4 regions of the Anaerobacillus sp. genome follow, and region 3 is predicted to be linked to each of the others. Evidence: riboswitches for the same ligand, from Rfam matches in the RefSeq annotation. Region 3 holds a riboswitch; each other region holds the start of a gene.
The links. Region 3 has a riboswitch for thiamine pyrophosphate ahead of thiC (phosphomethylpyrimidine synthase ThiC). Riboswitches for the same ligand answer to the same signal wherever they lie in the genome.
Positions count from the first base shown of each region.

Region 1: linked by a shared signal. The riboswitch ahead of ACK4M9_RS21715 (thiazole synthase) and the one ahead of thiC (phosphomethylpyrimidine synthase ThiC) in region 3 are both predicted to bind thiamine pyrophosphate.
Region 2: linked by a shared signal. The riboswitch ahead of ACK4M9_RS03040 (acetylornithine deacetylase) and the one ahead of thiC (phosphomethylpyrimidine synthase ThiC) in region 3 are both predicted to bind thiamine pyrophosphate.
Region 4: linked by a shared signal. The riboswitch ahead of thiE (thiamine phosphate synthase) and the one ahead of thiC (phosphomethylpyrimidine synthase ThiC) in region 3 are both predicted to bind thiamine pyrophosphate.

Region 1 covers NZ_JBKBWN010000030.1:8,170-14,086, forward strand. The annotation lists gene thiH (2-iminoacetate synthase ThiH) at 1-731, opposite strand, end outside; gene ACK4M9_RS21715 (thiazole synthase) at 807-1,580, opposite strand; TPP riboswitch at 1,707-1,817, opposite strand; gene ACK4M9_RS21720 (MDR family MFS transporter) at 1,896-3,317, opposite strand; gene ACK4M9_RS21725 (redox-sensing transcriptional repressor Rex) at 3,482-4,117, opposite strand; gene moaC (cyclic pyranopterin monophosphate synthase MoaC) at 4,286-4,780, opposite strand; gene ACK4M9_RS21735 (ABC-F family ATP-binding cassette domain-containing protein) at 5,019-5,917, shown strand, end outside.
Region 2 covers NZ_JBKBWN010000002.1:200,120-206,036, forward strand. The annotation lists gene ACK4M9_RS03030 (aldo/keto reductase) at 1-649, shown strand, start outside; gene ACK4M9_RS03035 (hypothetical protein) at 816-1,283, shown strand; TPP riboswitch at 1,477-1,578, shown strand; gene ACK4M9_RS03040 (acetylornithine deacetylase) at 1,678-2,961, shown strand; gene tenA (thiaminase II) at 2,964-3,638, shown strand; gene ACK4M9_RS03050 (ABC transporter ATP-binding protein) at 3,631-4,395, shown strand; gene ACK4M9_RS03055 (ABC transporter permease) at 4,392-5,144, shown strand; gene ACK4M9_RS03060 (ABC transporter substrate-binding protein) at 5,141-5,917, shown strand, end outside.
Region 3 covers NZ_JBKBWN010000007.1:119,543-125,459, reverse strand. The annotation lists gene ACK4M9_RS11790 (DUF4198 domain-containing protein) at 1-421, shown strand, start outside; gene cbiQ (cobalt ECF transporter T component CbiQ) at 474-1,223, shown strand; gene ACK4M9_RS11780 (hypothetical protein) at 1,644-1,838, opposite strand; gene thiC (phosphomethylpyrimidine synthase ThiC) at 1,816-3,585, opposite strand; TPP riboswitch at 3,743-3,851, opposite strand; gene ACK4M9_RS11770 (LrgB family protein) at 3,976-4,662, opposite strand; gene ACK4M9_RS11765 (CidA/LrgA family protein) at 4,637-5,029, opposite strand; gene ACK4M9_RS11760 (aspartate:alanine exchanger family transporter) at 5,130-5,917, opposite strand, start outside.
Region 4 covers NZ_JBKBWN010000006.1:123,677-129,593, reverse strand. The annotation lists gene ACK4M9_RS10460 (YueI family protein) at 1-365, opposite strand, end outside; gene ACK4M9_RS10455 (hypothetical protein) at 480-989, shown strand; gene ACK4M9_RS10450 (YqgQ family protein) at 1,028-1,234, shown strand; gene ACK4M9_RS10445 (ATP-binding cassette domain-containing protein) at 1,275-2,378, shown strand; gene ACK4M9_RS10440 (ROK family glucokinase) at 2,383-3,351, shown strand; gene ACK4M9_RS10435 (YqgU-like beta propeller domain-containing protein) at 3,458-4,588, shown strand; TPP riboswitch at 4,682-4,786, shown strand; gene thiE (thiamine phosphate synthase) at 4,887-5,522, shown strand; gene thiS (sulfur carrier protein ThiS) at 5,519-5,716, shown strand; gene thiD (bifunctional hydroxymethylpyrimidine kinase/phosphomethylpyrimidine kinase) at 5,824-5,917, shown strand, end outside.

The DNA.
Region 1 (5,917 bases), on a different contig from region 3:
AGATAATTGGCATGCATTGCTGCAAAAAACGCCTCTTTTCTCCAATCATCTAGTCCTAATAATGCGCCAACATTAATTTGGCGAATTCCCGCCTCGCAACCACGTTCAGGTGTATCCATTCGATAACGGTAGTCACGTTTTGGTCCTTTTACATGGACTGATTTATAAATTTCTTCATTATATACTTCCTGATAAACAGTAAGCCCATCCACGCCCGCTTCAACCAATTGTTTATATTCTTCAGTATCCAGTGGATTAATTTCAATCGCTACTGACGGAAAGTATTTCTTTAACACTTTTATGGAATCAGCAATATAAGAAACCGGTGTATGTGTTTTAGATTCTCCAGTTAACACTAGGATGTGCTTTAAACCTAAATCAGCCAACGCTTTCGCTTCAATTTCAATTTGTTCCATTGAAAGCTTTTTGCGCTCGAATTGATTTGTAACACTAAAGCTACAATACGTACAAAGATTTACACAGTGATCAGCAATGTAGATCGGGTTAAATAGTAAGATCGTTCTCCCGAAATGCTGAACTGTTAATTCATGTGATTTTTGGGCCATCTCTTCTAATAAGTTTTCAGCAGCAGGTGATAAAAGGACTAGTAGATCTTCTGGGGTCAATCTCTGCTTTTGCAAAACTCTTCTTACATCTACTTCCGTAAAATTTTTGAAAATAGTTTCAAAAGGTAATTCCTTTAGCTTTTCGTATTCATCGTAAAAACTCATGAGAAAGCTCCCTTCTTGTTAAGGGTTTATAGAGACCCTGATTATTTTTTGTTACTATCACAACTCTGCTTAAATTTAAATTTGTAAGAAACCTGTTAGTGGTGATGATGCTCTTGCTTGTTTCGCCACTGTGCCTACGCCTGATAAATAAGCTGTTCGACCAGCTTGAACAGCTGCCTTAAACGCTTCTCCCATCGCTACTGGATCACCAGCGGTTGCAATTGCCGTATTCACTAAAACAGCGTCTGCTCCCATTTCCATAGCTTCACAAGCCTGAGATGGTTTCCCGATTCCAGCATCAACAATTACTGGCTTTTCACATTCTTCAATTAAGATTTGAATTAACTCTTTTGTCTTCAAGCCACGATTTGTACCAATAGGCGCTCCTAGTGGCATAACTGCTGCTGCCCCTACTTCTTCTAGCTTTTTAGCGACCATTAAATCTGGGCTCATATAAGGCAAAACAATAAAGCCTTCATTAGCTAAAATTTCTGTTGCTTTAATCGTTTCATAATTATCAGGAAGTAAATATTTTTGATCAGAGATAACCTCTATTTTAATCCAATTCCCCATCCCGGCTGCTCTTGCAAGTCTAGCAATACGAACCGCTTCCTCTGCTGTTCTTGCTCCTGAAGTATTTGGTAGCAAGATCATTTCTTTTGGGATGTACTTCATAATATTTTCTTGGTTCGTATTAAAATCAACACGACGCATGGCTACAGTGATGACTTGCGATTGTGAAGAAGCAATTACTTCTGGAATTAAAGCATCGTTATTAAACTTTCCTGTTCCAATTAATAGTCGGCTATTTAACTCTACGCCACCAATAGTTAATAAATCTTTTGTCATTGTTTCTCCTCCTAAGGATTGTTTTAAATGAATACTAGCAAACGACCTAGATTTTTCTCTCAACAGTTGAATGTACAAAAAAGACCACATCATACTCGATGCGGCCTTAAAGACATGTAAAGATAATTCAATACAAAACAGTCTTCCCTCCGCTGGCATGATCCAGATCAGGTACACGGTCTGTGACAGATTAGTCATCTTCTCAGCCTAGTCTTCTAGGCTCCCGTAGCTGTGAAACATATTCTTTTTTTCATCATAACATAGATTACTAATTAGTTAATACTAAATAGCTCTGTAAATTTATTTTTTCGTCTTCTAAGCAGATAATATTTTTTTACTTTCTTGTTCTTCACTAGCTTTACCTAACAGCCAGCCAAAAGGCACAGTCAAAAGAGCAATAACTCCTAACAGTAAGAAACCCTCATTAATTGCTTGTAAGCTAGCTTCTTCCATTGACCCTACATTAGGAAAAACTTGTACTTTACGAACCTCATAGAAAACCGAGATAAAGACGATGCCTAAAGCCGAGCTAATTTGCCTTAGGACATTATTCATCGCGGAACCCCTTGAAATGAACTTCTCAGGTATCGCATTCATTCCCGCCGTTGTTGCAGGCATTGTTGAAAAGCCTTGACCAATCCCACGCATTGCCATAAAGACGAAAATCAAAATTAAAGATGTTTCCATCGTTATAAACCCTAAGAGCATAGTAAAAATTGCAGTTATTAATAATCCGGAGGTAACAACTAGCTGAGGACCATTACGATCTAGAAGTCTACCACCAACTGTCATAAAAATACCTGTAAAAAGTGCTGCAGGTAGGAAAATTAATCCCGTTACGATTGGTCCTAGACCATAAACATGTTGAACTAATAATGGAATAAGAAATATCCCTCCAAATAGTGCTAACGATGTCGAGATTGAAATCCAAACACTATAGGTATAAGCCTTATTTTTAAAAATCGTTAAATCTAGCAAAGGTTGTTCAATCCGTTGTTCAATTTTCACAAAAAGATATAGCGATATTATCCCAATAAAAATTAATGCTAGATTAGCTGGTTGAACTAGATGTTCTAATGCTGAGACTCTCCCTAGAGCGTATAGTATTGCCCCAACACCAACGGTAACCGCCACGAAGCCCCACTTATCAAAAGTAATCCCTTTTACTCTATTCGTATTCTTTAAGTACTTCCAACCAATTAAAATACCTAAAAGTCCGGTTGGTACATTAACTAAAAATAGCCATTGCCAACTACCTTTCTCAATAATAATACCACCAATCGTCGGACCAATAGTTGGTGCCATCATCGCAGCAATTCCCCAAATTCCAGTTGCGAGCCCTCGCTCATGTCTAGGGAATACTTCAAATATAAGTGCCATTGACAGTGGCATCATAATTCCACCGGCAACTCCTTGAATCCCACGGAAAAATATAAGTGAACCTAGATCCCATGAAAATGATCCTAAAACAGAACCGATGATAAATATTAATAATCCGATTAAATAAAGTTTCTTCTTTCCAAATTTATCTCCTAAGTAACCGGTTAAAGGCATTGTTATTCCCATCGTTACCATGAAGATTGTAATTACCCAGCCAGTAGATACTGCATCAGCACCAAACACCTTCATTAAATGAGGAACTGCCGGATTTAACATACTATTGTTTAAAATAATTGTGAAAGTACCCAATAAAACAGCAATTACGACAAGCCACTTTTCGGGGAGTAAATTTCTCATTTTAATTTCCTTTCGTTTACCGAAATATATTCTTTCTTTACTATACCATGTTAGCTTACTTATTAGAATAAAAACCCCTTATTATTGAAATAAAAAAAGGTTACCACTTTGAAACAAAAGTGATAACCTCCTATATTCGTGTCTAGCGCAATAACGTTCCCATTTTACATTGGGTAATGCTTAAGAAAATAAATTAATGACTGAAGTTCAACAGATAAATCGATGTGATGAACTCGAACATTAGTAGGGACCGAGAGTCGAGCTGGTGTAAAATTTAAGATCCCTTTTATACCAGAAGCTACTAGACGATCAGCGACCCTTTGAGCAACCGAGACCGGTACAGTTAAAATTGCTACCGTAACAGATTGATCTAACACTTTTTCTAGATCATCTAAATGATGAATGGGAACACTTCCAAGTTCTTTCCCTACTTTATTTGGATCGACATCAAAAGCCATTTGAATTTTTGTACTATTGTTCTTTGAAAAATTATAATGTAAAAATGCTGTTCCTAAGTTCCCGACACCGATTAATGCAACATTTGTAACCTCATCTTGATCTAAGGTTTTTCTAAAAAAAGACAACAGGTAATTTACATTATACCCATACCCTTTTTTACCTAGAGCACCAAAGTAAGAAAAATCACGGCGAATTGTTGCTGAATCTACCTTCACTGCTTCACTTAATTCCGAAGAGGATACCCGTTGCTTTCCTGACGCTTGTAAATTTTCTAGGAATCGATAATACAAAGGTAATCGTTTTGCAGTCGCTTGAGGAATTTTCGTTTGATCAATATTCATAATTCTGCCTCCAACCTGTACCTTCAAAACTAGAAGGACAAAACATAATCAATGGGTTTCTCCCCATTCATTCAATCCTCACTTACTATCTTTCATTGTTTACCAATTCACAAATGGTTACTGAAAATCATTAGTTTCAACTTTAAATTGAGCTTTTTAAATAAGGATTTACTCTACTTCTTTCTCTCGTTTAAAATCGCCGCTTTTGCCGCCTGTTTTTTCAACTAAGTATGTAGGTCCAATAACCATTCCCTTATCTACCGCTTTGCACATATCATACACTGTTAAAGCTACCGCAGAAGCAGCGGTTAACGCTTCCATTTCTACCCCTGTACTACCCTTTGTTTTTACTTTTACATAAATATTTAGTTTGTGATTTTCTTCTTTTGTACTCCAATCAAACGTTACATCAACACCTGTTAAGGCTAGTGGATGACACATTGGAATCCAGTCCGCTGTTCTTTTTGCAGCCATAACTCCCGCAACTTGAGCTACTCCGAGAACGTCCCCTTTTCCTATTGAACCTTCTTGAATTTTCTCAAAGATTTCTTTACTAACTTCGACACTCGTCTGGGCTAAAGCGGTTCGAACTGTCTCGTGCTTCTCTGAGATATCGACCATTTTCGCGCGGCCTTGTTCATTAAAATGAGTAAACGATGACATATCAAATGTCCCCTTTCAATTCATCACAAATATATTGTACACCATTTTGTCAATTTTGTAATCGTTTCAAAAGTTGTAACGTAAATGAAATATAGTAAATTACCATGACAATTCTAGTTCTCTTAAATGCTAACGGTAAAAGTATTATTTGCTTGTCCACAATCGATTACGGTACACTAACTGTATGATTATAATTGATTGTGCGCTAGATTGCTACTAATGTTAGGATGATGAAATAATGATACTTTTACAATGTGTTCAAATAACAAAAAACTTCGGTGCTGAACCAATTCTATCCAATATAAAGTTAGAAGTCCAATCCAAAGATCGAGTCGCCATTGTTGGACGTAATGGTGCTGGAAAGTCTACTCTTTTAAAAATTATTGCTGGAAAACTTTCCTATAGCTCAGGGGATATCATCATACCTAAAGATGTGAGCCTTGGCTATTTAGCTCAAAATACAGGCTTAGAATCGACTCGCTCGATTTGGGATGAAATGTTAACGGTGTTTGAACCGCTTATAAAAATGGAGAAAGAACTACGCGAATTGGAAATGAAAATGGCAGATCCAGATTGTATAGGCAATGAAAAAGTATATGAGAAAGTTTTAAAAGACTATGATCTTCTCTCAGAAAGTTTTAAGGCTAAAGGTGGCTATAAATACGAAGCTGATATCCGTGGTATTTTATCTGGATTGCACTTTTCTGATATGGACTATTCTACGACCGTCTCAACTTTAAGCGGAGGGCAAAAAACCCGTCTTGCACTAGGGAAGTTATTATTAACTAGTCCCGATCTTCTTATATTAGACGAGCCGACAAATCATTTGGACTTAGAAACTCTTGCTTGGTTAGAACAATATCTACTTCATTATGAAGGTGCTATTTTAATCGTGTCCCATGATCGCTATTTTTTAGATAAGGTTGCTAATGTAGTGTATGAAATCTCTAGAACACGAGCAACAAAGTTCGCTGGAAACTATAGCTATTACCTAGACGAAAAAGAAAAACGGTACGAAATCGAGTTGAAGCAATACGAAAAGCAGCAAGATGAGATCGAAAAGCTACAAACATTTGTGGAAAAAAATATTGCCAGAGCATCGACAACTAAGCGAGCACAGAGTCGCCGTAAGCAATT
Region 2 (5,917 bases), on a different contig from region 3:
TATTGCCTCTACAGAGGGTATATTAACTAGATTAGGAATTGACCAACTAGATATTTTACTTCTGCACCGACCAGATCCATTAATGGACCCCGAAGAGGTTGCCGAAGCCTTTGACATGTTGCAACAATCTGGAAAAGTCCGTCACTTCGGTGTTTCGAATATGAATGTCGCACAAATGCGCTTTTTACAAAGCTGTTGTTCAGCACCACTCGTTGCCAACCAACTGGAAATGAACTTACATAAACTTGATTGGCTTGAAACTGGAGTACTCGTTAATCAGAATGCTGGCAAAGAATATAACTTTTCCGATGGTATTATTGAACACTGTCGAATAGAGAATATTCAAATTCAAGCATGGGGTTCATTAGCAAACGGTATTTATTCAGGCCGCGAAGTAGAAAACCCTACTGATACCTATTTAAAAACAAAACAATTAGTCGAAGAAATGGCGATAAACAAGGAAACCACACAAGAAGCCATCGTCCTCGCCTGGCTAATGCGTCATCCAGCGATGATCCAGCCTGTAATTGGAACAGCTAATGAACAACGGATTAAAAACTGTCAGGATGCAACAAAACAAGCAGAACAAATGTCTAGAGAAGAATGGTATTCTCTTTATGTTGCATCGCGTGGTCATTTAATGCCGTAATTCCACTTGTTAATGTAAAATGTTTATTTATTTTCATGTAACATAAACCGAAAAGAGACGACTATATATTAAATAGGTTTTTCCTGTGCGACGAGCTATCAATAAAGGCTCAGGAAACTCTTTCATTTGTTTTAGAAATTCACCCTTATAAAAGGAGTGGGGAAGTTTGATGATCTTCGCATCGTTTGTTCCAATGATTATTTTCGTATTTATTATTTTACTTATTGCTGGAGCTGTGAAAGGAAATTCAGAAAAAGGGGGAGAAGACGTGATTAAAAATGTTTACATTTATTTAGTTTTATTTGCCACGCTGATGATGACAATTGGTGGAAGCGTTGCCGCATTTATGGCTTTGGCTGATATTTATGCCCCTTCTCCGTATTATCAGTCATTTGAGGAGTATAAACGTTGGGGTGACCCAAGCTTTGAAAAATCAGGAGAAGAAAACGCAGAGAAATTGACTGAACAGCAATTGAGAGCTAATTATGACGCGATGGTGGCTTCACAAAAAGAAAATTCTATCCTTCAAGCAAAAAACAACTTGATTAAGAGTTTTGGTTGGATTGTCATTCCACTACCAATCTTCATTTACTTTCAACGACGACTTGTTCGTAGAAATTCGTTAAAAGAATAGTAGCCTAATCTAAAAGGACTAAATCTCAGCTTTTGATTTAGTCCTTTTGTTTTAGTTTCAAATTAAATGAGATAGATTATACCCGGTGTTCTCGAAGAATAATTGAATGACTAAGAATAACTATATTTGAAAAAAATTCTCAAGTGTGATACAAATAAATAGTATTAAAGAAATATTCTTAAAAACTTCATAATTATCACTCTAGGGGCGCTTTACAAGCTGAGAGAGACGGATGTCTTAACCCTTATAACCTGATCTAGGTCATTCTAGCGTAGGGAAGAAGTGCAAATACATACATCGTTAGTTAGTTTTTTAATACCTAATTAATCTTGTCTTGTCCAAAACCACTTCTTTCATTTTGAAGTGGTTTTTCTATTTTAGGAGGGCTGTATGCATGGAAGAAAGATTAAAAATCGTATTAGAACAAATCGAAGCACGACAAGAGGAACTACTTCAGCTCGTAAGTAGGCTAATTTCATTTAAAACACCAGCACCGCCTGCACGAAATACGAAGGAAGCGCAAGATTTTGTTGCTAACTTCTTGAGTGAATTAGGTTTTGAGATTGATATGTGGGACGTCTACCCGAATGATCCTAATGTTGTTGGGGTTCGACGAGGAAGTGGTTCTTCAAGGCATCAAAGCTTGATCATTAACGGCCATATTGATGTTGCAGAAGTAAGTGAGGATGAGCAATGGGAAACAGATCCTTTTGTTCCGATTGTAAGAGATGGCGTCGTGATAGGTCGTGGTGCCGCTGACATGAAAGCTGGGTTGGCTTCTGCGTTGTTTGCTTTGCAATTACTTAAGGAGGCCGGAATTGACCTCCCTGGTGATTTAATTTTTCAGTCGGTGATTGGTGAGGAAGTCGGCGAGGCAGGTACATTGCAATGCTGCGAAAGAGGGTATAAAGCCGATTTTGCTGTCGTTGTTGATACGAGTGATTTACATATCCAAGGGCAAGGAGGCGTCATTACTGGATGGGTTACGGTCAAGAGTAAGCAAACCTATCATGACGCGACAAGGCGAAATATGATTCACGCCGGAGGCCAACTTTTTGCGGCAAGTGCCATTGAAAAAATGATGAAGATCATTGCTGGCTTACAAGATCTTGAACGACATTGGGCCATAACTAAAAGCTATCAAGGGTTTCCACCAGGGACTAACACAATTAACCCTGCGGTAATAGAGGGTGGTAGACATGCCGCATTTATTGCTGATGAATGTAGGCTTTGGATTACCGTGCACTACTATCCAAATGAGTCTTACGAACAAGTAGCAAAAGAGATTGAAGAACATCTATTAACAGTTGCTAACAGCGACCCTTGGTTAAGAGAAAATCCACCTTTATTTACATGGGGAGGAACTTCGATGATTGAAGATCGTGGTGAAATCTTTCCATCTCTTGAAGTCGATCCAAATCATCTAGGTGTAAAGCAACTGGGAAATGCCCACAAGCTTGTCTCAGGAAAAGAGGCAATCATTGATGTATCGCCAACGGTGACTGATGGTGGGTGGCTAGGGGATGCAGGGATCCCAACGGTTATCTATGGTCCTGGCCATATTCAAAACGCCCATGCTGTCAATGAGCATGTATCGATTGAGCAATTAGTTGAATTTACAAAGGTGATTACTCAGTTTATCTATAACTGGACCCATACAAAAAAGAAGGAGTGTTAATAATGAAATTTAGTGAACGTCTTTATACTGAACTCCAGCCAATCTGGCGCAAAAATCATGCCCATCCGTTTGTTCAAGCAATTGGTGATGGAACTCTTGATAAAGAAAAGTTTCGTTTTTTTATGGTTCAAGATTATTTATATTTAATTGACTATGCGAAGTTGTTTGCGCTTGGTGCTGTAAAAGCTACTGATGTGGAAACGATGGGACGTTTTGCTAGTTTACTAAATTCTACTCTTAATGAGGAGATGTCATTACACCGCCAATATGCGAAAAAATTCGGAGTAAGCGAAGAAGAGTTTGCAACAGCAAAGCCGTCACCAACAACTTTGGCATATACGCACTATATGTTACATGTTGGACAAAATGGTACATTAGCAGATCTTGTAGCGGCAATTCTTCCTTGTATGTGGAGCTACTGGGAAATCGGTAAAGAGCTAAATGAAATTCCTGGTGCTAGTGATCACGAGTTTTATGGAGAATGGATTAAAATGTATAGCTCAGAGGAGTTTGGCCAGTTAGCTTTATGGTGCATTGAACTCCTTGACAATTTAACAGACGGATTACCAGAAAAAGATTTGCAGCGGTTAGAAGAGATCTTCCTAAACACAACAAGGTATGAATATATGTTCTGGGACATGTCTTATCATTTGCAAATGTGGCCTACTGATGAGTAAGTTTTCGTTACAGTTTAAAGATGTATCTTTTTCCTATGAAACTAGTAACAAGTCGATCCTAACTGGCTTAAACTTCGACGTTAAAGAAGGGGAGTTCGTTAGCATTATCGGGCCAAGTGGTTCAGGAAAAAGTACGATTTTTAAATTGATTACTGGTCTTGAAGAGACGAGCGAAGGAAACATACTCATAAATGGCCAAGCCTACACTAATCGTTTAGGAAAGGTTGGCTATATGCCGCAACAGGATTTGCTCATGCCGTGGCGGACCGTCCTTGAAAATGCAGCGTTGCCTCTTGAAATTAAAGGAATGAAAAAACAGTTGGCTTATGGAAAAGTACTCGAATTATTAGACCAATTTGGTTTAAAAGGGGTCGAACATTCCTATCCAAGTCAAATATCAGGTGGGATGAAGCAACGAATTTCATTTTTACGAACGGTATTAAGTGGGTCGAATGTCTTACTCCTCGATGAACCGTTTAGCTCGCTTGATGCGATTACGAGACTTTCGATGCAGGAGTGGTTACTATCGCAATGGGAAAAGTGGCAGCTGTCGATTTTGTTTATTACCCATGATGTCGATGAAGCCTTATTCTTATCAGACCGTATTTTTATCTTTACGGAACAACCAGTAACAAAGTTTGTAGAAGTGAACGTGCCCGTATCTCGCCCAAGAAAAATTCGCGATATTCACGCGCCAGCAGTTATTGCAGTTAAAGAGCAACTAATTGAACAACTTCGGGTGAAGGTGAATTTATGAAACATGTAAAACATTCAATTGCACCTTTTCTATTAGTACTAATCTTTCTCATTGGTTGGCAAGTGCTTGCAATGCTAGTTGGGATGACCTTTATTTTACCAACACCAATACAAGTAGCTTTGAAATTATGGGAATTAAAAGAAGTGTTGCTACTCGTCCATCTTCCGGCAACAGTGTTAATTATTGTAACTGGGCTAACAATCTCGATTATTTTAGGCGTAGGTATAGCCATTTGGATGTATCTTAGCAAAACGATCGAGAAGGCATTTTATCCAATTATTGTTGCGTCACAAACGATCCCAATTATTGCATTAGCGCCAATTTTTGTCCTTTGGTTCGGGTACTCGATTTGGAGCAAAGTGGCCGTCACATTAATTATTACGTTTTTTCCGATTACGGTAAGTACGTTTGATGGACTCCGTTCGACTAACAAAGATCTTAAAGAGTTACTATTAACAATGGGCGCTAGTAAACGTGATATCTTTTTAAAATTAAACGTTCCAACAGCCTTACCCTTTTTCTATTCAGGATTAAAGGTTGCTGTTACATTAAGTGTCATCGGGGCTGCGATTGGTGAATGGCTTGGCGCGCAAAGTGGTCTTGGTTATTTTAGTCGGAGGATGATGACTCAATTTGATGGAGCAGGTGTTTTTGCGCCAATCGTCTTATTATCAGCAATTGGAATTGCTTTGTTTTTGTTTGTTGTTTTACTAGAAAAAATCACATTACATTGGAGGAAAATAGAGTGAAAAAAGCATTATTCGTTTTCATTACGTTTGCGTTAATTTTTATAATGGCAGGTTGTGGCCAGAATGATACGTCTGGAAAGAAAGAATTAGCTGAAATTGATTTAATGTTAGATTGGTATCCAAACGCTGTACATAGCTATTTGTATGCAGCTATCGAAAAAGGTTATTTTGAAGACGAAGGAATTAAGCTAAATATTCAATTCCCGACAAACCCTACAGACCCAATAAATCTTGCAGCGGCAGGACAAATTACGTTAGGAATTTCCTATCAACCAGATGTTGTGATTGCTAGAGCAAATCAAGATGTACCTGTTAAAGCGATTGGTGCAATTGTGCGCTCACCTTTAAATCATGTCGTTTTATTAGAAGATAGTCCAATTCAAACTCCTAAAGATCTTGAAGGGAAAACGATTGGTTTTCCAGGAATCCCATTAAACGAAGCGTTATTAAAAACAATGGTGAAAACCGACGGTGGAAACCCTGACAATGTGACGATGATTGATGTTGGTTTTGAGTTAGGTTCTTCGATCGTCAGTGGTCGAGTTGATGGAGTGATCGGGGCTTATATTAACCATGAGGTCCCGGTACTAAAACATAAAGGCTATGAAACTCGCTTTTTTAATCCAGTTGATTACGGGGTTCCTAGCTTTTATGAGCTAGTTTTAGTAACGAATGATAAGACCTGGAATGAAAGAGAAGAAGATATTAAAGCCTTTTGGCGAGCTGCGACAAAAGGGTATGAATTTATGAAAGCTAACCCTGATGAAGCGCTA
Region 3 (5,917 bases):
AGAAATCGTTCCAGAAACTAGCTTAGGAAACTTTACAAAAGGAAAGTTAAAAGGGAAAGTGTTACTCGAAAGCGAGCCACTTGCTGAAGCTACTATAACTGCATATGGGCCAGATGGGGAGCTTTTAGAGGGGGTATCTGCTAATGACGGTTTCTTTGAATTTGACCTTCAATCTAACGGAGAGTGGTTAATCAAAGCAAGCTTCCAAACAGAGGAAGCGGGAATTCTTGAAGATACAGAGTATGAATTAGTAGGGAGGACTACAACTCTATTAGTCGATACTACTAACCCTTCAGCAAATAATGCTGCTAGTACTAGCACAAATCCACTGTCATACATTGCAGTCCTAATTATTGGTTTATTGATGGGGGCATCAATCACATTTATAAGCTTAAAAAAAGGTGGTCGCAATAAAAAATGAGGATGGCTCGACACTTGAGAACTCCTCCCTTCGTTTTAAGGTGGTGAGATAATTGGCAAAAGAACAAGGGGATATTCAATCTGACTTAGAAGGGATTACGAAGTGGGCTCTTTCCTGGGAAGCGCGGGCAAAGCTAATCGCAGTCATCCTGTTTATATTTGGGGTAATTAGTCTTAAAACAACTTCTATTGCTATGTTTGCTTATGCCATCGCCTTGGTGGGATCACTTGCTATGGGAATATCGATCACTTTATTGCTAAAGAGATATTTAATTATTACACCATTTTTACTTCTTATGACTGTACCCTTAATCTTAGGGGGTGGTTTCCCCATTGAAATTGATCGAGTTTCTTTTGCCTCGCTCATTTTCTTAAAAGCCATTACTTGTATGACAGTTATGTTGATTTTACTGCATACTCAATCAATCGATGAATTCATGGACAGTCTTGCCCACCTAAAGGTACCGCCAATCATTATCACGATTTTGTTACTATCTTACCGCTATGTATTTTTATTTTTTGATGATATTCAAAAAATGCAATTAGCTGCTAGATCTCGTTTTTTTTCGGGTGGGATTTCAATTCGTAACTTAAAAGTTTACGGGCAACTCACAGGAGGTTTGCTTATTAAATCTCTTGACCGTGCTGAAAATGTATACAACGCTATGACTGCCCGCTGTTTTAATGGAACGATTCGCCATCGTGAAAAACAAGCAATTAACCGCTGGGATATTTTAAAAACGACTATTCCATTTCTCGTTATTATCACCTTAATTACCATTGAGAGATTGGATCTTTTTTAAAGCAGTGATAAAAAAGCTGAACATGTAAGAAAAAACACAAGCCCCCAGCTGCTACAACCTCGTGACCTTCACGGCATATGTGACGGTTTTTTGCAAGAGCAAGAAACTCGTCGAAAACATCTGCAATTCAACGAGTAATCGCAGGGGCAAGAAAACTCCTTCGAAAACATCTGCAATACAACGAGTAATCGCAGGAGCAAGAAAACTCCTTCGAAAACTTCTGCTTTACAACGAGTAATCACAGGAGCAAGAAAACTCCTTCGAAAACATCTGCTTTACAGCGAGCCATCGCAGGAGCAAGACAGCTTTTATGTTAAAACTATACTTCAAAAAGTGTCCGTCACCTCCGTTTAAGTAGAGCTTTGGGATAAACCTCCGCTCTCTATAACGTTCCTTAAGGTAGACGGACACTTCTGTCTATTAATAATACAGACTCTCAGTCCAATTGCACTTCTTGCATTTGCGTATAAAAGCTGTTTCTAAAAAGTCGTGATTACAACCATCTTGAAGTAATTTCAGTTTTAGCTGAAGTTGCCTCTTTTTTATCTCTAATGATCGGATTTCTGCTATTAGCTGATGAACAGGATCAACGTTACTTGTAGATTTTTGCTCCATCACGAACGAACTCCTCTGCTTTTTGCTTCATCCCTTCATCAATTACTTCTATTCCGGACTTCCCATCTTCGTAAGCGGTATTGCGAATGTCATGTGAGATCCTCATCGAACAAAACTTAGGACCACACATTGAGCAGAAATGGGCAGTCTTGGCACCTTCAACCGGAAGAGTTTCATCATGAAATTCGCGGGCTCGCTCTGGGTCAAGGGAAAGGTTAAATTGATCGTGCCAACGAAATTCGAAACGAGCTTTTGATAAAGCGTCATCTCTCATTTGCGCTCCGGGATGCCCTTTCGCTAAATCAGCCGCATGTGCTGCTATTTTATAAGTAATTACACCTTCACGAACATCATTTTTATTCGGTAAACCTAAATGCTCCTTTGGTGTCACGTAGCATAACATCGCTGTTCCGTACCAACCAATCATTGCTGCTCCGATAGCCGACGTGATGTGGTCATACCCCGGGGCAATATCGGTCGTAAGCGGTCCTAACGTATAAAATGGCGCTTCCTTACAAATTTCAAGTTGTAAATCCATGTTTTCCTTAATTTTATGCATTGGGACATGACCTGGTCCTTCGATCATGACTTGAACATCATGCTTCCAAGCGATATCCGTCAATTCCCCCAAGGTTTTCAGCTCAGCAAATTGCGCTTCATCATTAGCATCAGCAATTGAGCCTGGTCTTAAGCCATCCCCAAGAGAAACAGCTATATCATACTCTTTTAATAGTTTACAAATCTCTTCAAAATGTGTGTAAAGAAAATTTTCTTGATGATGTGCTAAACACCATTGCGCTAATATGGAGCCACCACGTGAGACGATTCCGGTCATTCGATTTATCGTCATCGGAATATAGCGAAGTAGTACCCCGGCATGGATTGTAAAATAATCTACTCCTTGTTCAGCCTGCTCAATTAACGTGTCACGATACACTTCCCATGTTAAGTCTTCAGCAATCCCATTCACCTTTTCAAGAGCTTGATAGATTGGCACTGTCCCAACAGGAACTGGTGAATTACGCACAATCCATTCTCTTGTCGTATGAATATTTTTGCCAGTCGACAAATCCATAATCGTATCTGTGCCCCATCTTGTTGCCCACGTCATTTTTTCAACTTCTTCTTCAATTGAAGATGTTACCGCGGAATTTCCAATATTAGCATTAATTTTCACATGAAAATTACGACCAATAATCATTGGCTCACTTTCTGGATGGTTAATATTATTCGGAATAATCGCACGTCCACGAGCAATTTCCTCACGTACAAATTCAGGATCCATATTTTCACGAATCGCTACAAACTCCATTTCTGGTGTAATGATCCCTTTTTTTGCGTAATGCATTTGCGTGACGCATTTCCCTGCTTTGGCACGGAGTGGTTTGCTTACTCTGTTTGGAAACCACTCGAGATTAGCACGGGGATCATCGTTTTTATAACCATTATCTTCTGGTTTAATTTCTCTACCTTCGTATTCTTCTACATCTCCACGTTCTGAAATCCAGTTTGCCCTAATTTTCGGTAGGCCCTTTCGAACATCAACTTCATAACCCGCATCTGTATACGGGCCACTAGTATCATATACTCGTACAGGCGCATTTTCGCTACTGCCTGCAATCCCTGTTGTTGGCGTTAACTCAATCTCTCGCATTGGGATTTGAATATCCTTCCGAGACCCCTGAACATAAACCTTCCTACTAGCTGCAAACTGTGACTTTAACTCAATCGACATTTCTTTTTGCATTGACAATGTAACTTCCTCCTCAAATCGAATTTGCGACTGAAGATACAGCAAATAACGGGAAACTATCCTTTCTACATAAAAAATCGGGCTCTGTTTAACAGAACCCGACTCGTAGTAGATAGAAGAAAAATCAAAGAAAGAGACAAAAATGCCACCCTCTTGTATTTTACTACTTCCCTCCGCTGGTATCATCCAGATCAGGTTCCAAGGGTCAAAGAATGCATTCTTTTCTCAGTCCGGCAATTTGGACTCCCCTAGTAGACTTTTCTCTATTATCATAACGTATAATTTTAATAAATAGTACCATTAATTTCTAATTAAGGTTTTTTTTGATAAATAATTCACTTATACCAAGGCTTTGAAGCGTCAAAAATTTTAGTTAGCGTTGTTTTAAATAAAGAATGGGACAACAAGTGGCGCTACTATCGCTGTGAAAATTGCCGCTAAGCCCATCGCCACTCCTGCAACAGCGCCTTGAAGCTCCCCTTCAGTAGCCGCTTGCGCCGTTCCTTGACCATGAGAGATTGTCCCTAGGGCTAACCCTCTTGAAAGAGGGTGATTAATGTTCGTCAAATTCATTAACCATGGTCCAATCATTGTGCCAAGAATTCCAGTTGCCACAACAAAGGCAGCTGTTAAAGCTGGATCACCACCAATAATAGAAGCAATCTCCACAGCTACAGGTACCGTTACTGACTTTACACTGACAGATGCTAAAATTTCATTAGAAAGAGTTAGCAGTTTTGCTAACAATACTGCTCCAACGATCGTCGACATTGTTCCTAAGATGATCCCAACTAACGCAGGTCCACTATGTTTTTTTATAATCATTCGATTTTTATATAATGGAACAGCTAAAGCAACTGTAGCTGGACCTAATAAAAACGTCATAATATCCTTGGCAACTGTGTAATCCTCGAATGTCAGACCAAACGTAACTAAAATAGTCATGATAATAGCTGTACTGAAAAATACAGGTGTTGTAAAAGGCGACGGATAACGCTTCCCTACTACTTTTGATAACAAATAGGCAGCCACCGTAATTGAAATGCTAAGCAGAGTGACGAGAACGATCATTTTCTGCACCTACTTTCTTTTCAGCTAAGCTTTGTGATATTGCACCTGTCACGTAAATTCCGATTGCGGCGCTTCCAATAATAACAATAAGCAAGGAAATGCCATTTTGTAAAAATAACGGTCCAAAATTCATTAAACCTACGGCAATTGGAATAAAGAAAAAAGCTAAATGTTTAATTAGAAATGTGGATGCTTCTTCTACCCATTTTAAAGGAATTACACCCGTTAATAAAAGACCAAACAAAATAACCATCCCCAGTACATTTCCTGGCAGAGGTAAATTGAAAACTCCAACTAATAAATACCCTACTTCATTTATAAGCCAAAGAAAAAATAATTGAATAAAAATAATAAGCGTTTTTTTCATCGTTGCAAAACTCCTATCTTTGCTGTCTCAACAAAACTATTCTAGCATATAATCGTCTTATAAATATAGAGAGGTTGTCTCGTTGGACAACCTCTCTATATTAAAGTATAAGAACTAATAGTTGCGAAGAAATTGCTACAAAGATTAATGCAATCGGATAAGCAGCAGCGTAGGCAATCGCAGGGTCTTCTGAATCGACTAAGTTGTTACAAGCCCCTAACCCTGGGGTACTTGTCATTCCACCACAAATTGCACCTAAAGAATGGATGATACTAAGATGGAATAACTTTTTCGCGATAAAAAATGCAACGACCATTGGCACTATTGTTATGATCGCCCCTCCAATAATTAAACCAACACCTTGTTGTAAGACAACTTCTACTAAGCCACCGCCAGCGGTTGTTCCAGCACCTGCTAGAAATAAAACCAAACCGACATCACGGATAACGCGATTGGACGGCTGATAAAATCTCGCTTGAATTGGACCGAGTTTACCGAAGTGACCAATAATGATAGCTACTAATAATGGCCCACCTGCGACTCCTAGAGTCATCGTCCCTAAACCTGGAATATGAATTGGCATCATCCCAAATAAAATTCCTAGTAGCAATATGATGCTTAGTGAAAAAATGTGGAGATTCGCTTCTTCATGTCGTCTCGTACCGAATAACTCTTCTACTGCTTTAATTCGTTCCCGACTACATACAACCGTTAAGACATCCCCTCGTTCTAAACGCCACGTTGCCGTAGGGGTAAATTCATAGCCGGCTCTTTCTAGTCTAGTAACAGTAACACTAAATTTTTCCCTCAAATTAATTTCGCGGAGACTCTTACCAATCATCGCAGTTGAATCAACAACAACTCGATACATTTGGAGATTTTCGCGAA
Region 4 (5,917 bases), on a different contig from region 3:
ATAAAAAAATCATATTCAGTTCCGTCGTTTATTGCGGTGCTACTCGCAAGTACAAGGCCAATCGGAGTTTCGTGACCATCATTGACAACTGTAAAAGGAACCTTGTATTTGCTAGCTTCTTTAAGGTAGTTTGAAAATAAACTATAAGATAATTCACCGTTTATGTATAAATGTAAATCTTTTTTGGAGCGGATGATGTCTAGAGCTTCAGGATACATTCCTTTATGAATTACTTGTTTGTTTGTTAACGCTAAATATATTCGTTCACTAATTGTTGTTAGGAACAATGCTCTTTCTTCTGGAAGTGTTTCTGCGACACCTCGTATTCCTTGAAGCAACAATTCATGTAATTTATTCTGCTGCAAAATTAATCCCTCTTTTCTATATAGCCTCTAATAAAACATTTTTTAAATTCTTGTCCTTAATATAAGCATTTCAACATAAACTGATACAAGTACTTAAATTGGGGTGAGTTACTCGTGGCAATCATTATATCTTCTATTTTAACTATTTTACTAGTAGGTTTGTCAACAGGAGGATTACTTGTTTCAAGACGTATAGGACCTCATCAAACAATATTTGTTGTGGTAGGGCTGGCATTTTTCCTATTTTTCTATATTGGCATGTTTATTGGCAGTAGATTCTTAGGATTTGTTAGTCATGGAGTAATAAGTATTGTCTTAGGAATATTTTGTTTAGGTCTAATCGGTTTTTTAGTTTGGAAGTATGATCCTGCTTTCGGCTATGTAAAGCAAGAACCAGTTTCTCTTACTGTATTTATCGCATTTTTCTTACTATTAGGCATGGAATTAGCAATAGCAGAAATGTCGTTGTGGTTTACACTTTTTGGTACCGTTATTTTTAGTGGTGGTTTATATCTTGGGTTTATGTTTATCTACCAAATCGTCCATCGCTATCGCACTCCACAAATCATGGCATTAATTCCACTGATTCCCCTTCTATTCATTGGCCTTTTTAAACTGATATAATATAAGGTATAAATGGAATAAGATAGGGTGGATAGTAAATGACGACAATGTATGAATTAAGACAATTTTTACAAAAGCATGGTGCTTTTATTTATACAGGTGACCGTGCAGGTGACCTCGAACTATTTGAAATGGAGTTAAGACAACTATACGATTGGGATATGATTGACATAAAAACGTTGCAACAAGGTTTATTAATCCTAAGGAAAGAATTAAATGAGCTCCAAAAAATAAAAAACGATTGATACTGACCGTTGTTAGACACAATAACAGTGGGTGAGTGAAATGAATAAGTTATCGTTCGAACATGTATGGAAACAGACAGAAACAAATTTTGAACTCAAGAATGTTTCCTTCACTATTAATAAAGATGAATGGCTCCTAATTTCTGGGCCATTCGCTCAAGGGAAAGAGACATTACAAAAGATAATCTTAGGATTTGAGCTAAATTGGAAAGGTTCCATTTTATTAAATAATGAATCCATTAAAGATATTGTTAATTATAACGAAAAAATTGCCTTTATCCATAATCATTTACAATTAGAAAATGGGAGAGATTCAATTTATGACTATTTAGCCTTTCCACTAAAGCTTAGAGGCGTATCTGAAAAAGAAATTAGTCAGGAGATTAACTCCGCATTACGAAAATTTTCCTTCTTATTGGAAATTGAAAGAGAGATGAATACTTTATCGCTGCAAGAAAAGGTAATTATTGCTTTTGTCAGAGCAACTTTATTGAAACCGAGTCTTATTGTTATTGATGAACCGTTTTATCAATTACCGAATAGTAAAAGGAAAGTGATTATAGCAACGATGCAGGAAAAACTCCGTTTTTGGAAAGATTGTCCCGTTATTATTTTTAGTAGTTATGTATTGGAGTGGCTTCATTTTTGTGATCGTATAGCGGTTATTCATCAAAAGAAGCTTCTTCAAATCGGCGTTCCAAGTGTTCTTTTAGAAGAACAAGAACATGTTTTTGTTGCTAAATACTTAAGGGGGGATGGCATAACCTTTTTAAGTGGTTATTTAAAAGATCATTTGTTTATGACAAGTGGAATTTCCTTTTATCTTCCTGAAGAACTTACTCGAAAAAAGGAGCTCTATGAAGGACAAAAACTTTTGCTTGGCGTAAAATCAACAAGCTTTCATGTAGTAGACAAGCCCGTTTGTAGTAGTGATGGTGTGTCATTTGAAGCTCCAATTCACATTTTGCAGGAGGAAGAAGAGTACTATAAGATCTATTCAAATTTAGGCTCTCAACCTTTAGTTGCCCAAATTAAAAAAAGTGGTAAAATTGAAAAAGGGGAGCGAGTTCGACTGTTTTTTCATTATAAAGATTTACTGTTTTTTGATGGGAACACAGAAAAAAGATTAATGCAAAGAGGTTGATAAAATGGATAATCATTGGTACGTTGGTGTTGATATTGGTGGAACAACTATTAAAATGGCAATAATCAATACATATGGTGAAATGATCACAAAATGGGAAATTCCTACAAATGTTGAGGATAAGGGAAAACATATAACTACTGATATTTGTAAAGCTATTTTTATGAAAATGGATGAATTAAATGAACCTAAAAGTAAGTTAGCAGGAATTGGCGTTGGGGCACCAGGATTTATTAATATGGAAACAGGCTTTATTTATAAAGCCGTAAATATTGGTTGGACTGATTTCCCTTTAAAGGATCGTCTTGAAGTTGAAACAGGCCTTCCTGTAGTCGTAGATAATGATGCTAATTTAGCTGCTCTTGGAGAAATGTGGCGTGGAGCAGGCGATGGTGCGAAAAATTTACTTGCTGTTACTTTAGGCACTGGTGTTGGAGGCGGTCTAATTGCCAATGGAAACATTCTTCATGGGGTTAATGGAATGGCTGGTGAAATTGGACATATTACATCCCTTGCAACTGGGGGGGCACCATGTAATTGCGGGAAAACAGGTTGTTTAGAAACGATTGCATCAGCAACAGGTATTGCCCGTATTGCAACAGAAATGGTAAATGAAAATACTGATAGTGAGCTTTCAGCAATCCTAATTCGTAAAGGGAAACTTACAGCAAAAGATGTGTTTGATTGTGCTAATAATGAGGACAATATAGCGTTGCAAGTTATAGACGAGGTATGTTTTCATTTAGGATTAGCAATCGCCAATCTGGCTAATGCGATTAATCCAGAAAAAATTGTCATTGGTGGTGGAGTTTCAAAGGCTGGAGACATATTACTAAGACATCTTAATAAACATTTCAATCTGTACGCCTTACCAAGAGTAGCCGAGGGAGCAGAGATTACCATTGCTACCCTAGGTAATGATGCTGGAGTTATTGGTGCAGTTTGGTTAATTAAACAAAAGATAAATAAATGAAACTAGTTTGCGGTCAGGCTCGTAATTAATAGAGCTTGGCTTTTTTAATTTGTTACAGTTGTCGATTAATGCGATAATGATAAAAGGGAAACGAGGAGGGTGCGAAATGTTGAAAACTATTTTTATCATCATAGGACTTATTTTACTTACTAGTTGCAACAAGTTTGATGAGATTTTACATGTTAACGATGTAAGCATGCACTCCTCAAATCTAACTTATAAATCGGGTGTCCCACTACTATTAACAAAACCAGAACAGTTACAAACGATCGGAGTCAATATGTATAGTTTTGTAACGGTAAATGAATGGTTTGATCAAGATACGATTTTATATTTGAGTGATGAAAGTGGAATTTCTTATATTTATAAGTTTGATATTTTGACAGGCGAGGAAGAAGTATTTTTTCAAATAAATGAACCAATCTTACATTTGGAGGCTAATCCTGATAACTCAATCTTTACTATTGAAGTAGCCACTATTAACGGTCAAAAAGAGCTATATTTTATTAACAAAACTGGTGAGGTCCTTCATAAACTAGAGGGGATTGGCGATGAATTTCACCTATATTGGAATCCTTATAAGGAAAATGAATTGGTCATTGCTGTTTTACAGGAAGATTATTCAATGAAGATGTTAAACTTTAATCTTCGTTCAAAAAGCTTAACAAATTTTGATTTTGATTACTATTATTTACAATGGATTGCAGAGGAAGAAATGGCATATTTGAAATGGGACTCGTTTTCACTTAGCTACTATGCCCCTTTGTTTTCGTATAATAAAAGGACAGATCGTGAAATGAAAATAGCAGATGATGTCATTGCCTTTTTTGGCTATCGTGATTTTTTCTTAACGATTTCAACTGCTGATTCTACACTTCAAAAGTCGAACTATCTTTTTTATCACTCAGAGTCAAAAAAGGAGCTTGAAAATCTTCAAGTTCCGATTTTAAATACATACTCTGGGCAATGGTGGATACCGAATCACGATTTTCATACACCTAGCAGAACATTTTATCTAATTAAGCCAAATACAAGTGGTGATGTTTTTGATTACCCAGATGGCTACAAAATAGTTTCTTTTCAAATTGAGACTGGTATAACGAAGGAGATTATCTCTATAGATACTAATTATCCAATCAAACTTTCTCCTGACGGCCGTTGGCTTTTGTTTGGTTATCAACTAGAAAATATTATTGATATAAATAACAGAGAAATTCATTCACTACTATATTGGTAAGCAAAAGGATTGAAATTAACTTATTTTCTGTCATAATTAAATTATCGAGTTAGGTCTAGCTCTTAATTTTTCCACTCGACATCTTTAAACTTTAGTAAAGACTAGGGGTGCCAACTTCTTGGCTGAGAAAAAGGTTATCCTTTTACCCTTGAACCTGATCTGGGTTACACCAGCGTAGGAAAGTCGCCGATCTTATGCTACTTACTAGCCGTAATCCGTCTTTCTAACAGCGGGTACGGTTTTTTTTCGGTTAGAATTTGTTTCACCTGGTTCAATAACATTTTATGGAGGTAACCAAATGCGAGATTTTAAGTTATATGCAATTACAGGAGAAGAATTTCACAAAGGTAGAGAGTTAGTTCAAGTCATGGAAGAAGCCATCATCGGTGGTGTTGATATTATTCAACTTCGAGATAAAAATAGTAGTAAAAAAGAAGTTCTTGAAAAGGCAAAGCTACTAAAAGGTTTAACTGAAAAATACAATATTCCTTTAATCATAAATGACCATATTGATGTGGCACTTGCAGTAGATGCAGATGGAATTCATATCGGACAAGATGATTTGCCACTGCTTGAGGCACGTAAAATTCTAGGGGGAAATAAAATTATCGGTATTTCAACTCACAAAATTGAAGAAGCACGTGAGGCAGAGGTGAACGGTGCTGACTATATTGGAGTCGGGCCAATTTTTCCAACTAAAAGTAAAGTCGATGTTGTTGATCCTGTAACAACTAAATATATCGAGGAAGTAGTAAAAGAAATTAAAATACCATTCGTAGCAATTGGGGGAATTAAACTTCACAATGTTGATCAAGTACTAAATGCGGGGGCAACTAGAATTTGTGCGATCAGTGAAATTGTTGGTAATGAGAATGTAACAAAAGCTTGTCAATTATTCATAAAAAAAATAGAAGAAAGGATGAGTGTTAAGTGATTATAGTGATTAACGGTGAAGAGACTGAACTAGAACTTGAAACTTTAGCAGATGTCGTAAACCATTTTAAATTAGATGAAAACCTTGTTGTTACAGAAGTAGATGGTTCAATTATAGAGATTGAACAACGAACCCAAACAAAGCTATCTGAAGGAATGAAAATTGAAATTGTCCAATTTGTTGGCGGTGGTTGATCATATGGGTGAGACAGCAACTCAGTCTATAGCTACTCACGCAATGTGACTGACTCTTACGGGGAAGGCTCTATAGGGTACCTTTAAAAAAGAAAAGAGGGTATAGAATGATGATAGGAAAAGCATTAACGATAGCTGGTTCTGATTGTGGTGGTGGCGCAGGCATACAAGCAGATTTAAAAACATTTCAAGAACGTGATG